DNA from 2 places in the Mesorhizobium sp. WSM4898 genome. Region 1 is predicted to be linked to the other one. Evidence: riboswitches for the same ligand, from Rfam matches in the RefSeq annotation. Region 1 holds a riboswitch; the other holds the start of a gene.
What was found. Region 1 has a riboswitch for cobalamin ahead of P9228_RS08960 (DUF1636 family protein). Riboswitches for the same ligand answer to the same signal wherever they lie in the genome.
Positions count from the first base shown of each region.

Region 2: linked by a shared signal. The riboswitch ahead of P9228_RS25345 (HoxN/HupN/NixA family nickel/cobalt transporter) and the one ahead of P9228_RS08960 (DUF1636 family protein) in region 1 are both predicted to bind cobalamin.

Region 1 covers NZ_JARTVQ010000002.1:311,326-318,705, reverse strand. Annotated here, with positions in the region: gene cobG (precorrin-3B synthase) at 1-734, opposite strand, end outside; gene cobN (cobaltochelatase subunit CobN) at 731-4,327, opposite strand; gene cobW (cobalamin biosynthesis protein CobW) at 4,345-5,382, opposite strand; gene P9228_RS08960 (DUF1636 family protein) at 5,384-5,812, opposite strand; cobalamin riboswitch at 5,851-6,051, opposite strand; gene P9228_RS08955 (winged helix-turn-helix domain-containing protein) at 6,081-7,280, opposite strand.
Region 2 covers NZ_JARTVQ010000008.1:87,802-95,181, forward strand. Annotated here, with positions in the region: gene P9228_RS25325 (nucleoside hydrolase) at 1-103, shown strand, start outside; gene P9228_RS25330 (hypothetical protein) at 134-277, opposite strand; gene P9228_RS25335 (hypothetical protein) at 809-1,534, shown strand; gene P9228_RS25340 (DOPA 4,5-dioxygenase family protein) at 1,777-2,184, shown strand; cobalamin riboswitch at 2,268-2,459, shown strand; gene P9228_RS25345 (HoxN/HupN/NixA family nickel/cobalt transporter) at 2,549-3,616, shown strand; gene P9228_RS25350 (HWE histidine kinase domain-containing protein) at 4,116-5,585, opposite strand; gene P9228_RS25355 (group 1 truncated hemoglobin) at 5,902-6,405, shown strand; gene P9228_RS25360 (MoaD/ThiS family protein) at 6,446-6,691, opposite strand; gene P9228_RS25365 (xanthine dehydrogenase family protein molybdopterin-binding subunit) at 6,754-7,380, opposite strand, start outside.

The DNA.
Region 1 (7,380 bases):
TGCTGACGCCCTACGGCGCCCCCCTCTGTCCCGCCGGACATATCCCGCAGGACAGAGGGGGGCGCGAAGGAATGCCAGCCTGCGAGAGAAGCCAACTGCCGCTCCGACAATTCCCGCGTGTGCGCCTCGCGGCCTTTTTCGGCCACCATCCTTAGTGCAGCCAACGCGATGTTGCGTGCCGTATCCTCGTCAACAGTGGCGAGTGACTTCGCGCTTTGGCTGTCACCGGCAACCGACACGCTCCACTGGACGCCGGCCACAGTCCGCACCGCCTTCAGCCGCACGTCAGCCGTCAGCGCATCCACAGCCAACTCCCCGCCGCCGTCGACAACTACCGACACCTTCGGCCCCAGCCGTGGCGTCAGCCCGGCCTCTTCAACCGCCGCCCTGATCCGTTCCGCCAGCGGGCGCGAATCTGCAATCTCCTGCGGGTCGATACCCGCGAGCGGCCCGGTCTCCACCGGCACGCCCGTCCGCACGGCGATGCCCAGCGCATCCACTTCCGCCGCCAGCAGCCCAGCGCTGTCTGCTGTCAGGCCCCGGATCTGCAGGCTACCGCGAGCGGTCACTTCCATGATGCCGTTGCCGTGGCGCAAGGCGGATTCGCAAAGACCGATCAGCGACTTGGGTGCAAGCCCTCCAGCAACCGGATTGAGCCGCACCAGCAGGCCATCGCCGGTCTGCATCGGCGCGCTCAACGCGGGGCAGGCGCCGCGGCGCGAGAAGGCGTTCATGCCGCCACCTCGCTTGCCTGTGCCTCGGCGATCAAGGCCGTGAGATCGTCGTCGATGGAATTCCTGAGTGGATGCCAGAGACCGCGCCGTCGCGCAGCCAGGAATCGCTCGGCGATGACCTTCGCGGCGGCGGGATTTTCGCGCAGCAGGAAGGCTCGGACTTCCGTGTCGCCGATATAGGCGTCGTGCACCGCCTCGATCAGCGCGCCCGATATGGCATGCGTGGTCTCGGCGAAGCCGACCAGGCGGTCGACCGTCTCGGCGAATTCCGAGGCGCCGCGGGGGCCGTGGCGCATCTGCCCGGCAATGAAGCGTGGATTGACGGCGCGGGCCCGCACCACGCGCGACACCGCTTCGCCGACCGATCGCGGCTTCGGCTTCTTAGGGTCAGTCGTGTCGAGCACTATGACATCGGCATTCCTGCCAAGCGCGGCCAGTGCGGCCGAAAACCCGCCGATGAAGGCGACATCGGCCGAACCTTCGAGGATGTCGCGGCCCGGGTCGTCGCCGGTGTGGACAAGCAGGTCCGCCTCGGCCATGCGGCCCTCGAAGACGCCGGGCGCGGAGATGGCCTCACCTTCGGCGCCGCCATAGGCATGCGAGGTTGCTTCGAGATAGGCGCGGCCGATCTCTTCGCGCGCGCTCCATTCGCCGCGCGACAGCAATTCCTCGACCCCGGCGCCGTAAGTGCCGGGCGAGGTGCCGAAAATGCGCGGACCGATTTTGCCTTGGGCACGGGTCGCGGCGGCAAGCGGATTTTCCCAATCGTCCTCGTCGCGGCCGGCGACGGCGCTGGCCGCGGCGTCGATCAGCGCGATCTGGGTCGGGAACATATCGCGAAACAGGCCGGAGATGCGCCAGGTGACGTCGACGCGCGGGCGGCCGAGGGCGGCCGGCGGCATCACCTCGATGCCGGTGACGCGACCCGTGGCGGCATCCCATTGCGGCCGGCAGCCCATCAGCGCCAGGCCCTGCGCGATCTCCTCGCCGCCGGTGCGCAACGAGGCCGAGCCCCAGAGGTCTATGACCAGCGAGCGCGGCCAGTCGCCATGGCTCTGCATATAGCTGCGCACGACTTCTTCCGCCGCCGCCTGCCCGAGATCATAGGCCGTCGACGTCGGCATGGTGCGCGGATCGGAGGTGAAAAGGTTGCGGCCGGTGGGCAGGACATCGGAACGACCGCGCGCCGGCGCGCCTGCCGGTCCGGCCTTGATGTGACGCCCGTCGAGCGCAGCGAGCAGGGCGTCTTTTTCGGTCTCGGCGCTTTGGCGGCGCAGCGGATCGGCTTCGTCATCGGGCGCGCGGCCATAGACATGCAGCCCGTCCTTGACGGCAAAATCCTTGAGGTCGCACAGCCACGCGTCGATGCGGCGCAGCGCCTCGTCCGGCGCATCGGTTCCGGCAACTCCGGCTTCGGCAGCCAGCCCGGATTTCTCCGCTGTCTCGACGATGAGCCTGGCCAGACGGTCGCGGCGGCGGCGGTCGAGCCCGTCGGCTTGTGCGTATTCGTCGACCAGCCGCTCAAGCCTCTGTTGCGCCTCGTCGAGCCCGGCGCCGGTCAGCGGCGGCGGCAGGTGACCGAGCGTGACGGCCGAGATGCGGCGCTTGGCCTGCGCCGCCTCGCCGGGATTGGAGACGATGAAGGGATAGACAACCGGCAGCGAGCCGGTGACGATCTCGGGAAAGCAGGTGTCGGAGAGCGCGACCGTCTTGCCCGGCAGCCATTCCAGCGTGCCATGCGCGCCGACATGGACGATGGCGTGGACGCCGAGCGACTTTTGCAACCACAGGCCGAAGGCGATCAGCTCGTGGCGCGGGGGAAGGGTCGGGTCATGGTAGTCAGCGCGGCGGTCTGCGGAGCGGCCACGGTCGGGGGCCAGCGCCACGGTGACGTTGCCGAAGATGGCGGCGCGGAAGGGGAAGCTTGCGGAAGGAGGCGCTTGAACACCCCCCTCTGTCCTGCCGGACATCTCCCCCTCAAGGGGGGAGATTGGCAGTTTCGCTGACGGCGCTTCTCCTCCAGCGTTGATGATTGGCGAAAGCATCGATGCAGGCGCAATCTCCCCCCTAGAGGTGGAGATGTCCGGCAGGACAGAGGGGGGCGCATTGACGTGAGCTTTGTCGTTGGCTCTCCCCCACGCTGCCTCAACCGTGTCGCGTGCACCTTCGGGAAGCGCTGCCGAAAAGGCGAGATATTCCTGTAAGGTGAGACCAAGTCCACCCACCTCCAACACATCCAGCAGCCCGCGTGGCGATTGTGGAATCCCATCAACCGCATAGCCCTGTTCCTTCAGGTCCTGCAGCATGGCGAGCACGCTCGACGGCACATCCAGGCCGACAGCATAGCCGGTGCGTCCGGGCGCGCTTGGATAATCCGGAATCAGGATCGCCAGCTTGCGTTCCGCCCGCTCCGTCCGTTGAAGGCGAATGATCGCCGCGACGCGAGCGGCGACCTGGGCGACGCGATCCGTTTCCGGTCGGTTGGCGAAGGCGCGGAAGGCCAGCGCCGGATCGGCGTCGATCTCGCCCTTGAAGGAGATCGCGCCGGCGAGGATACGGCCATCGAGCTCGGGCAGCACGACATGCATGGCAAGGTCGGCGGGCGCCAGGCCGCGCTGGTTTTTCTCCCAGACTTCGCGCCGCGTCGTGGCGACGATGACCTGGAACACGGGCACGCCGGCACGGTCGAAGAGCGTTTCGGCACCAGGCTCGGCACCGGAAGCGAAGGCGGTTGCAGTGACGATGGCGGACGGGTTCAACGAGGTGATGGCGGTTTCGACGAAAGCCAGCGATACCGGGTCCTTGAGGCTCGAAACAAAGATCGGCATTGGCGTCATGCCCTGCGACCGAAGGGCATCTGCGAGTGCATCGATTGGCGCGACGTCCGCGGCAAGCAGCATCGAGCGGTAGAAGAGGATGGGGATGACGGGGGCACCGACGCTGTCGATGTTGAGCTCTGTCACACCCCCCTCTGTCCGGCAGGACAGAGGGGGGTGTGAAGGACCGCCGACATCGATGATCTCAAGCTCCTCTACAACCCCCAATCCAGCCTGGTAATACCCCGCCTTCGGCACGCTCACCGGCTCGGCCACGGCCGTATCCGACCCGGCGAGCCTTGCCAGTCTTTGCACCAGCGCGCTCATGTTCGCCGGGCCGCCTTCGCGGAAATAGCCGAGCAGGGCGTCGAGTTCGGCGCGCGGCAGGGTCGAGGCGTCGATCAGCCGCAGATCCTCGTCGTGGCTTTCGCCCGGCAGCAGCGCCAGTTTGATATTTCGCTCGCGCGCAACCGCTGCGAGCTGGTCGCAGCCGTAGCGCCACCAGTCGTAGCCGCCGAGAATGCGGACCAGGACGACCCTGGCATGGCGCGCGACACTGTCGATCCAGAGATCGACCGACATCGGATGGCAGAGATCGCGAAGTGCTGCCAGCCGCATCGACGGCAGCCGAGCGGCGTCGGCCTTCCAGGCAGCGGCGAGGCCGGCGAGATCGCTGTCGGTGAAGGACAGCGCCACGACATCCGCAGGCGTCTGCCTGAGGTCGATCGGCTCGGCGAGATCGTCGAGCGAGGCGGATGTCGTGGTGAGGATGTGCATCGCGGTTCGGTCTTGCCTCAGCCGGCGAGGATACGCTCGATCGCCGGACGGTTCAGCCCCTTGAGGCCGATGACGACGAGCCGCGATCGGCGGTCGTCGTCCGGCGTCCAGGCGCGGTCGTAATAATGGTTGACGCGCGGGCCGACGGCCTGGAGCAGCAGCCGCATCGGCTTGCCGCCCACCTCGACAAAGCCTTTGACGCGCAGAACGTTTTCCTGCTCGGCGGCGAGGGCGACGCGCTTGGCCAGCTCGTCCGGACTGGCGATGGACGGGATATCGATGACGAAGGAGTCGAAATCGTCATGCTCATGGTCGAGCTCGTCGTCGTGATGGGTCTTGCGGTTCTCGATGTCGTTCTCGACCGCGAGACCAAGACCGAGCAGCACGGAGGGATCGACCTTGCCCTGCGCGGTCGGCACGACCTTGACGGCGCGCGCCACATGCTCGCCGATGACGGCATTGGCGCGGACTGAGCCCGCCGCGTCCATCAGATCGCTCTTCGACAGGATGATGAGGTCGGCGCAGGCGATCTGGTCCTCGAACACCTCTTCGACCGGATCGTCGTGGTCGAGGGAATCGTCGGCGGCGCGCTGCGCCTGCAGGGCGTCCATGTCGGAGGCGACGCGGCCGTCGGCCAGCGCCGGACCGTCGACCACGGCGATGACGCCATCGACGGTGACGCGGCTCTTCACCGTCGGCCAGTGGAAGGCCTGGACGAGCGGCTTCGGCAAAGCGAGGCCGGAGGTTTCGATCAGGATGTGGTCGACCTTCGGCGTGCGCGACAGGATCTGGTCGAGCGCCGGCACGAAATCGTCGGCGACGGTGCAGCAGATGCAGCCATTGGCGAGCTCGACGATATTTTCCTCTGGGCAGGTGTCGATGCCGCAGCCTTTCAGGATCTCGCCGTCGATGCCGACATCGCCGAATTCGTTGACGATGATCGCCAGCCGCTTGCCCTTGGCGTTTTCGAGCAGGTTGCGGATCAGCGTGGTCTTGCCGGCGCCGAGAAAGCCGGTGACGACAGTGCAGGGAACACGGGAGAGGGATGCGGTCATGTCAGTCCTTCAGCAGGTCGAGGGGAGGGATGCGGGCAACCAGGCCGCGCTTGAGGGAATCGGGCCGGCCTCGCCAGGGGATGAGGCCGTCGGTCGAGGTGGCAAAGAGCTTTGCGCCGATGACGAGGTCGGCGCCGCTGGTCGTTTCCAGGTCACCGAAGACATAGCTCCAGCAGCCGTCGCGCAGCAGCGCCGCGCTCAGGCGGCGTTTGCAATTGCCGAGACACTCGACGATGCGGATGCGGATTTTCTCGTCCGGCGCGGCGCGGCGCGCGTCTTCGGCAAGGAGGGCGCCGGCGCGCGGATGCGCGTCCGAACCGGTCTCATCGCGGCAGGAGGAGCAGACGATGACGGTCACTTCCGATAGCGCGTCGCGGGGTTCGGACGAAGTGTCCGCGGTATTAGCCGGAAAACTGACGTTGCGATCCAAAACCAGGCTCCTTGCCCGGAAAACCCGCCGAGCGATCGGATTCTCATGTCTCAGACGGCAGGTCTCCTGGCTCGCGGGTCGTCGCCTTACGCCGCCTTCCCGGGAAACATCCCAGTGGTTTTCGGCTGAGGCTCGTCGCTCACAGTTGCGGGGACAGCCGCGGATTTGGGTTTTCCCGCACCGCATTCCCTCTTGGCTCCTCCCCTTGCCGGGAGGAGACCGTCTGCGGCGGATTTAGGCTTAGAGGTGCTGGCATGTCAACGCGCGGCTACGACACCGAAATGTCGGCCAACGCCGGCCCAAGGTCGCCGGCCGGCGTCACCTCGATGGTTTCCAAGCCGAGCCATGCCTGCATCTGTTTCAACTCATCGAAGAGCTGTGCGGCCGTTTCGGCGGGAGCGCCGGCTTCGGCAAAAGCCGCATGGACGCGCAGCACGCCGGCCGGCCGGTCAGCTCTCAAATCGACCCGGGCAACGATCCGGTCGCCGAGCAGGAAAGGCAGCACGTAGTAGCCGTACTGGCGCTTCTCGGCCGGCGTGTAGATCTCGATGCGGTAGCGGAAGCCGAAGAGTTTTTCCGTCCGGGTGCGTTCGAATACCACCGGATCGAAGGGCGCGAGCAGGGCGCGGGCCTCGATGCGGCGCGGAAAGCGGGCGTCCTTGTGGAGATAGGCGGGCTTGTCCCAGCCTTCGACCTTCACCGGCAGCAGTTCGCCCATCTCGACCAGTTCCTCGATTCTGGCTCTCGTATCGCCAGGCGCCAGGCGGAAATAGTCACGCAGATCGCCATAGGTTGCGATGCCATGGGCGCGGGCGGAAATGCGCAGCAATTGGCGATGCGCGTCCTCGACCGAGGGCACCGGCAGGTCGAGGATGGCCGGCGGCAGAACCCGCTCGGGCAGGTCGTAATAGCGCTCGAATCCTCGCCGGTAGGCGGTGGTGATGCGCCCGGCCCAGAACAGCCATTCGAAAGCGTGCTTGGCCTCGCTCCAGCCCCACCATCCGCCATTGCCCTTGTGGCCTTCGATGTCGGAGGCGGCGATCGGCCCGCGTTCCGCGACTTGGCCGTAGATCTCCTCGATCATCGCCTTGCGCTCGCGGCCCCATTTGGCGAGGCCGAGATACATTTCCTCGCCTTTCTCGGCCCGCCGCATGCGCCAGCGCATCAACGGATAGGTCTCGACGGGCAGGAAGGAAGCCTCATGGGCCCAGTATTCGAAGACGGTTCGCTTGCGCGTGACGGCCGCGTTGTCGAGCAGCGCAAGCGGGTAGGGGCCGAGGCGCGAATAGAGCGGCATATAGTGGGCGCGCACCACGGCGCTGACGGAATCGATCTGCAGCAGGCCAGTTCGGGAAAGCACACGGGCGAGATGGCGACGATCGGGCGTGCCGGCCGGCCGCGCATCGGTAAAACCCTGCGCGCCGAGCGCAATGCGCCTTGCTGCGGCGAGCGAGATCTTTTCTTTCATCCAGCTACCTTGCCCTGATCCTTTGCCGGGATTTCCAGTCGGTGATTCCGGCCATGCTAACAGGCAAATGGCGGGAGATATGTCAGGATAGAAAAGTGGA
Region 2 (7,380 bases), on a different contig from region 1:
GCAGGTCGATTTCCGCCATACCGTGGCGATGAAGCTCGACCATGCGAAATTCTGCGACCTGATCGTCGATGCGCTCGAGCGCCTCACCAGTCAAAAGGCGTGAGGCGCTCCAGGGGCAAGGCCTAGCCGGCCCTCACAGCAGGAACGATTGCCTGTCGCGCAATGTGGCGCTGATGGCGGCGATGCCGGTCTCGATCTCGCGCTTGTTGGCCAGGATCGCATCGCCGGCCGCACCCTCGACCATCGATCGCAACAGGTCGGCCTGGCCGACCAGCACCGCGTCCTTGTCGGCCAGCGCGACGAGCGTTGCGGCTTCGAGCCGGTAGCGCGGGCGCCTTGCCGCCCTGGGCGACTCTCAAGCCTCCAGGCCCGCGCACGCCAGGAAGTGGGGGAGAATTGGCCCGGCGAAGGCGAGACGGCCATTTCGACGAGAGCCCGGCGTCGGCATCAGCAACCGGCGCTGGCACGGTGGTGTCCTTGTTCTGTTGCATTTTAGTTGAAACTAATTTGAAAGTTACCCGTTAGCAGCGCGTAGGCGAGCTCAAACTTGCCCTGCTGTCGACAGCTAAGTTGAAAGGAGAAGTCCTAAGCCTTTTTCAGTGCTTGGCGTTGCCGAGACCGCTTTTCTATCATTCGTCTTTCGAGCGGCCTCCAGCCGCGCCGGTCACCGCCGAGGCCGATGCTTGGCAAGGCGAGAAGTCGCCATCGCTCGGCACGCATTCGCACGACGAAGGCTTCGCAGACCGCTGTCGAGCGGAACGCTCGATGAGGAGCCACACAAGGTTGGCCTTGGAACAAAGGTCTGGCCATGAAAAAATACCTAGCAGCCGCGCTGGCGATCGCCATCCCGATCGGGCCTGCCTCGGCGCTTGACGTCGGCGTGGGCGGCAAGGTCGGCGGCATCGGCGTGGGCGCCGGATTGGGCGCCGGTTCGCAAGGCGTGTCGGCGGGCGTGGGCGCCAGTGCCGACGGTGTCGGCGGCGCAAACGTCGGCGCATCGACCGGCGGCGGATCGCTCGGCGTCAATGCCGGCGGCAATCTGGGCAGCACCAGCACAGGCGTGTCGACAAGCGTGGGCGCCGCCGCCGCGGGCGACGATCCTTCCGCCGTCAGCGGATCGGCTGCCTCTGCGCAGAACCCGGCCGCGGTGCCGACAGCCCCTGCTTTGGCCAAAAGCGCGACGCAGACCATTGTGCTGCCTCCAGTGCTGAGGCCCTCCAGATCCGCCGGCGGCGACCTCCGGCGGGTCACCAAAGGCTATCGCATCGCGCCGCTGTCACCTCCGAAGGCGATACCCGGCACGCCGGCCGCCGTAGTGCGCGCCTGTCGCGCCGCGATCACGGCGGCCGCCAAGCCCCTCGGCGCCGTGCGTGTTTACACGGTCAGCGCCGGCCCCTTGCGTCAACGCCGAAGCGGGCTCAACGCGCCGATCGAGGTGCGCATAGACTATGACAGGCGAGGCGGCATCGAAGTGAGGCAGGCGAAAGTCGGCTGTCGCCTAGATGCGAAGGGCACGGTCACCGCGGTGATTTAGGGCAAAGGCAGAACGGCCATTGCCATCCTTCCTGCCGGTTGCAACCTCGGCGGTTTGGCAATTCCTCGCCCCCACAAGGTGGACGGGAGAGGTGGCTCGGCGCAGCCGAGACCGAGCGGGGGAGCGCAATATCCGACAACCCTGCCGACCGCAGGCGCAGACCGCGGCCGGCTGCAGACAAGGCGCCCGCGCTTCGGCTAGAGTTCCGCCGGGCGAAAAAATCATCGAAGGGGAGCATCGCGATGAACGAAGTCAGGCCGATCGCCGAGATCGCGAGCTATCACGCCCATATCTACTACGGCGGGGAGGCCGAGCGGCAGCATGCCGAATGGCTTCGCCAGCGCATCGCAGAGCGTTTCCGCGTGCGCCTGGGCAATTGGCGCGACGAGCCGGTCGGCCCGCACAAGCAAGCCATGTACCAGGTCTCCTTCGCCACCGAGATCTTTGCCACGCTGGTTCCCTGGCTGATGCTGAACCATGGCGGCCTGAGCATCCTCATCCATCCCAACACCACCAACCCCAAGCGCGACCACCTTATCGACCCGATCTGGATCGGACGGGCACTGCCGGTGAAGGGCGAGGTGCTTGGCGAGGAGGACGAGGCGGAAGAGGCGCTGGAGGTGAATACCGAGCCGACGCTGGGGGTGTGAGGGGGGGGGCGCAGCCCTTTCGTCACGATGGCGTGAGAGGCCGCTGGCCGTCGGAGTTGTTGATTGACTGGCCAATCGCGGTGTGGCGAATTCGCGCCGATGGTTCCCTTCGGGGATCAAAAGGGAACGCGGTGCGGAGAAATCCAAAGCCGTGGCTGCCCCCGCAACTGTAAGCGGCGTGCCGGTTTCACGATGCCACTGGCTGCATGGGCCGGGAAGGCGAAAGCGGCGGGAATCCGCGAGCCAGGAGACCTGCCATCATGGACGTCAAAGCAGAACATCGGACGGGGTGATCCGGTGTGCGCGCCTGGCCGGACGGCGGGGCGAGTTCCCTGCGATGACAGGCAACGTCAAAGGCAGAACCATGCTGATCCAACTATCGAAAATGCTGAACAAAACCGCGCCGGACCTGAAGGCCAGGCTGATTACAATCTACAGCGCACTCGCCATTCTCAACGTCGGGGCGTGGCTGTGGGCTTTCGTCGCCTTCCACGACAAGCCGACATTGCTTGGCGTCGCTCTCGTCATTTATGGCCTCGGCTTGCGCCATGCCGTCGATGCCGACCACATAGCGGCCATCGACAATGTCACGCGCAAGCTGATGCAGAACGGCAAACGGCCGGTCTCCGTCGGCTTCTTTTTCGCACTCGGCCATTCGACGATCGTCGTCATCGTCGCTGCGGCTATCGCGGCGGCAACGTCCCTGCTCGGCCGTTTCCAGAGCCTTCAGGAGATTGGCGGCACGATCAGTACCGGCGTTTCCGCACTCTTCCTGCTCGCCATCGCGGCGATGAACATCGTCATCTTCTTCTCGATCTACAGAAGTTATCGGCGGGTGCGGGCCGGTGGGGCGTTTGTCGAGGAGGACCTGGACCTGCTGCTCAACAATCGCGGCTTCCTGGCGCGCGTCTTCCGCCCGATGTTCCGGCTGGTGTCGCGCAGCTGGCACATGTTCCCACTTGGTTTCCTCTTCGGCCTTGGCTTCGACACCGCGACCGAAGTCGCCATGTTCGGCGTGTCCGCGGCACAAGCGGCCAAGGGCGTGCCGTTCGAAGCCATTCTGGTCTTCCCGGTGCTTTTCGCGGCCGGTATGTCACTGGTCGACACGACCGATGGTGTGATGATGCTCGGCGCCTATGAGTGGGCCTTCGTCAAGCCGATCCGCAAACTGTACTACAACATGACGATCACCCTGGTGTCGGTCCTTGTCGCAGTACTGATCGGCGGCATCGAGGCGCTCGGCCTGATCGGTGACAAGCTCGGTCTGTCGGGCGGCTTCTGGAACGGCGTCGGCACGCTCAACGACAATTTCAACAATCTGGGCTTCGCCATTATCGGCATCTTCATCGCCGCCTGGGCGATCTCCTACCTCGTCTACAAGGCCAAGGGGCTGGATGATGTGGAGAGCGCATCCGCAGCAAAGAATTCATAAACCGCCGGCTGCGGCTGGCTGCAGCAGGCCAGCCGCATCTCTCTGCCATCAGACCCCGGCGGGCTGCCAGCCTGCCTCCTTGAAGCGCCTCGGCAACAGAAAGCCGATGGCGGCAAAGCGACGATCGCCGGCCGCGTCAGCGGTGCCCGGCTTGACATTTCTGTTCCTATTTTGTTCACTGTTGGCCAGACAGCAACAGGAGATCGCCGGCCCGTGCGCACGCGCTTCAAAGGCATGCTGAGGACCCGTAGCCTAAGCCTTTGGACGCGTGACGGAATTCCGCGCTGGGATAAGCCGTGGGTTAAGGCCCAGGATAAGCCCCATAATCCATAAGCCAGTATCCAGAGTCCAAATATCCAGAGTCCAGAACAGAAAAGCTGGCGCTTTTCTGTTCGAAAAAAACCGGGAAGGGAAGGCAAAAAATGGGAGCAGCGCAGGCCATTCGGCCCACGGCGGGACGGCGAGGGCTCGGCGGCGCCTCCTCAGGATGCAAACGCCTTCACGTCAGCCCGCCGATCTGCTCATCGCCGTCCAGCTCCGCCCCGCGGGCGACAACCACGTTGGCGAGCGGCGCCGAAAGCGTCCAGCGAACGAGGCCAGGCAGCCGTTCCATGGAGGCGTGGCCGGAGAGGCTGGTGGGGACGACGCGCTGGAGAACGACGCTGCCGAAGCCTTTGTGTGGCTTGGCATCGGCGGCCGCGGCAGGTTCGGAAAAATGTTCCTCCCAGACCAGCTCGAAATCGCTGCCTTCGGGGGCCGGGGCTACCCGCCAGTCCATTCGCACGGTTCCGGTGTCGCCGGCCAGGGCGCCGTATTTCGTCGCGTTGGTGCCCAGCTCATGCAGCGCCATGCCGATGTTCTGCACCGCGTTCAGCCGCAGCGTCACGTCCGGCCCGGATGGCGAGATGCGCTCTTCGTGTCCGAACGGCCGCAAATGTTCGCGCACAAGGTCGGCCATGCCTGCGCCGCGCCAGTCGTTGAGCACCAAGAGGTCGTGCGAGCGCGACAGCGCCATGATCCGTTCGCGGATCTGGTGTTCGAACGCGCGCGGGTCGGTCGCGCGTTTGCTCGTCTCGCGGATCATGGAAAGGATCACGGCGTACTGGTTTTTGACGCGGTGGTTCACCTCGCGCATCAAGAGTTGGATCTGCTGTTCGCTCGCCCGTTTTTCGGTGATGTCGGCGGCCATGCCGAACCATTCCAGGATGCTGCCGGTGTCATCGACGATCGGGATTGCCCGTGAGGTGGTCCAGCCGGCGGACCCGTCGGCGCGCCGCACCCTGTGCTCGAGCTCGAACACGCCGCGCTCCACGATGGCGCGCTCGATCGCCGCCTGGATGCTCGCCTGGTCTTCCGGGAACAGGTATTCGTCGCGCCAGCGGATCGCCGGCCCCTGGGCGCTCGACAGGAAGCCGCGGCCGTCCAACTCATGCATTTCCTGCCAGTCCGGGCTCATCCGGTAAACCACGTCGGAGCTAGCATTGACCAGCGCGCGAAACCGCTGCTCGCTTTCGCGCACCTTTGCTGCCGCCAGCACCCGGGCCGTGGTCTCCGAAACGATGCAGAGCACGGCTTCGACCGTGCCGTCCTGCGCCCGCACTGCGGAATAGGAGATGTCGAAATAGACCGTCTCGCCGACCAGGCCGGATCGTTCGATGTAGAAAGGCCGGTCCCTGGCCGAGAAGGTTTCGCCGGTTTCGAGAACTCCGCGCAGCAGCGGCTCGAGGTCGGTCCAGAGCTCGGACCAGTTTTCCTCGGCGGGACGGCCGAGCGCGCGCGGATGCTTGTCGCCAATGGTCGGCGCGTAGGCGTCATTGTAGAGCGCGACAAACTCCGGCCCGCAGAAAAGCACGATCTGGGCTTCGGCGGCGAGCATCAGGTCGACCGTCGTCCTCAGGCTGAGCGTCCATGTCTCGATCGGCCCGAGCGGGCTTTCCGACCAGGGATATTCGCGAATGAATCGCGCCATCTCGCCGTTTCCGCGAGGCCACGATTCACGGAAGAGCCCGTCAGCCATAGGCGCATTAACGCGCGACGCCGTTTATGTATCCGTCTCCGTCACGCAAAATTTTAGCCATCGTGAATAGACGCCAGGCTGCCGGTCCGCCGGAGGAATATTTCGGGCGCAGTTTCGTTAGTTCCTCATACGATGCCGTTTGAGGCAAAGTGCATATGTCCCGCAATCACGCATTGAAGCCGCCAGAGCGGCCGGCTCTGGCGCAACGGAGGTACCAGAGATGAAAACGGCTGTTTCGACCTCTCTTTCGAGACGAAGCGTCGTCGCCGTGCTGGCGGCGGCGGCCGCGTCGACCGCCATGTTGCCCGCCGGCGATGCGCTGGCGCAGACCAAGCAGACCGCGCCGGACAAGAGTCTATACGATCGGCTGGGGGGCGTGTTCGCCATCGCAGCCGTGGTCGATCACTTCAGCGACGCCGTCGTGAAAAACCCCATCGTCGGCAAGAAGTCCAAGAACCCGCAACTGCGCAAATGGCACACCAAGAACCTCGAACGGCTGCCGGGCCTCAAGTTCATGCGTACGCTGTGGGTGTGCGATGTTTCCGGCGGCCCCTTCAAGTTCGTGGCCACCGAGCCGGGCGCGACGCCGCTCGGCCTCGAGGAGGCCCACAAGGACCTGAAGATTTCTCCCGCCGAATTCGACGAGGTCGCAGCGGAACTCGGGCGGACGCTCGACCGCTTCAAGGTTCCGAAAGCCGAAAAGACCGAGGTCCTGGAAGCCTTTGCCGCGCACAAGGATGAGGTCACTGCCGGCTCTGTCAAAAAGGGGTGAGGCTCAGTGCGAATCCGGCGAAGGCGGTCGGCCGCTCCGCCTATCCACCCGCCAGCCGCGGCAGCAGGAAAATCTCCGCCCCCGGCGGCAGTTCCTTCGACCATGTGTCGCGATAGATCGTCCCGTCGATCGCGACCGCGATGCCGCGATCGAGCAGGGGTTCGAACGCGGGATGCTGTTCCGCAAGCTTGCGGAACAGCTCCCTGATGTCCTTGGCCTCGATGTCGAGCTTGTCCTTGCCTCCGGCGGCGGCGCTGAGCGAGCCCCAGAGCGTGACTTGGACCATTATCGCCTGATCCTCATTGGACCGTGACGTGAGCTGAAAACCGCTTCGCGCTTTTCAGCATGCTAGCCTTCCCGTTCGGCCTCGAGCGCTGCAAGAATCCGCGGCGGCGACATCGGGATGTGGCTCATGCGCACGCCCACCGCGTTCGACACCGCGTTGGCGATCGCCGCCAGCGGCGGCACGATCGAGGTCTCGCCGACGCCGCGCACCCCGTAGGGATGGTTGGGGTTGGGGATTTCGAGGATCTGCGTGTCGATCATCGGCAGGTCGGAGCAGACCGGGATGCGGTAGTCGAGGAAGCCCGGGTTCTGCAGGCGGCCGTCCTTGCCGTAGATATACTCCTCGTTGAGCGCCCAGCCGATGCCTTGCGCGGCACCGCCCTGGTACTGGCCCTCGACATAGGTCGGGTGCACCGCCTTGCCGGCATCCTGCACCACCGTGTAGCGGATCACCCTGGTCGAGCCGGTCTCGGGATCGACCTCGACGTCGCAGATATGGGTGGCGAAGGAGACGCCGGCGCCGTCGGCGACGAGCTCGCTATGCCCGGCGATCGGCCCGCCGGTCTTGCCGGACTGTGCGGCGATCTCCTTCAGCGACAGCTTGCCGAGATTGCCGTGCTTCTCGCCCTTGGCGACCGCGTGGCCTTTTTCCCAGGCAACGTCGTCGACCGAGATGTCCCACATCTGCGC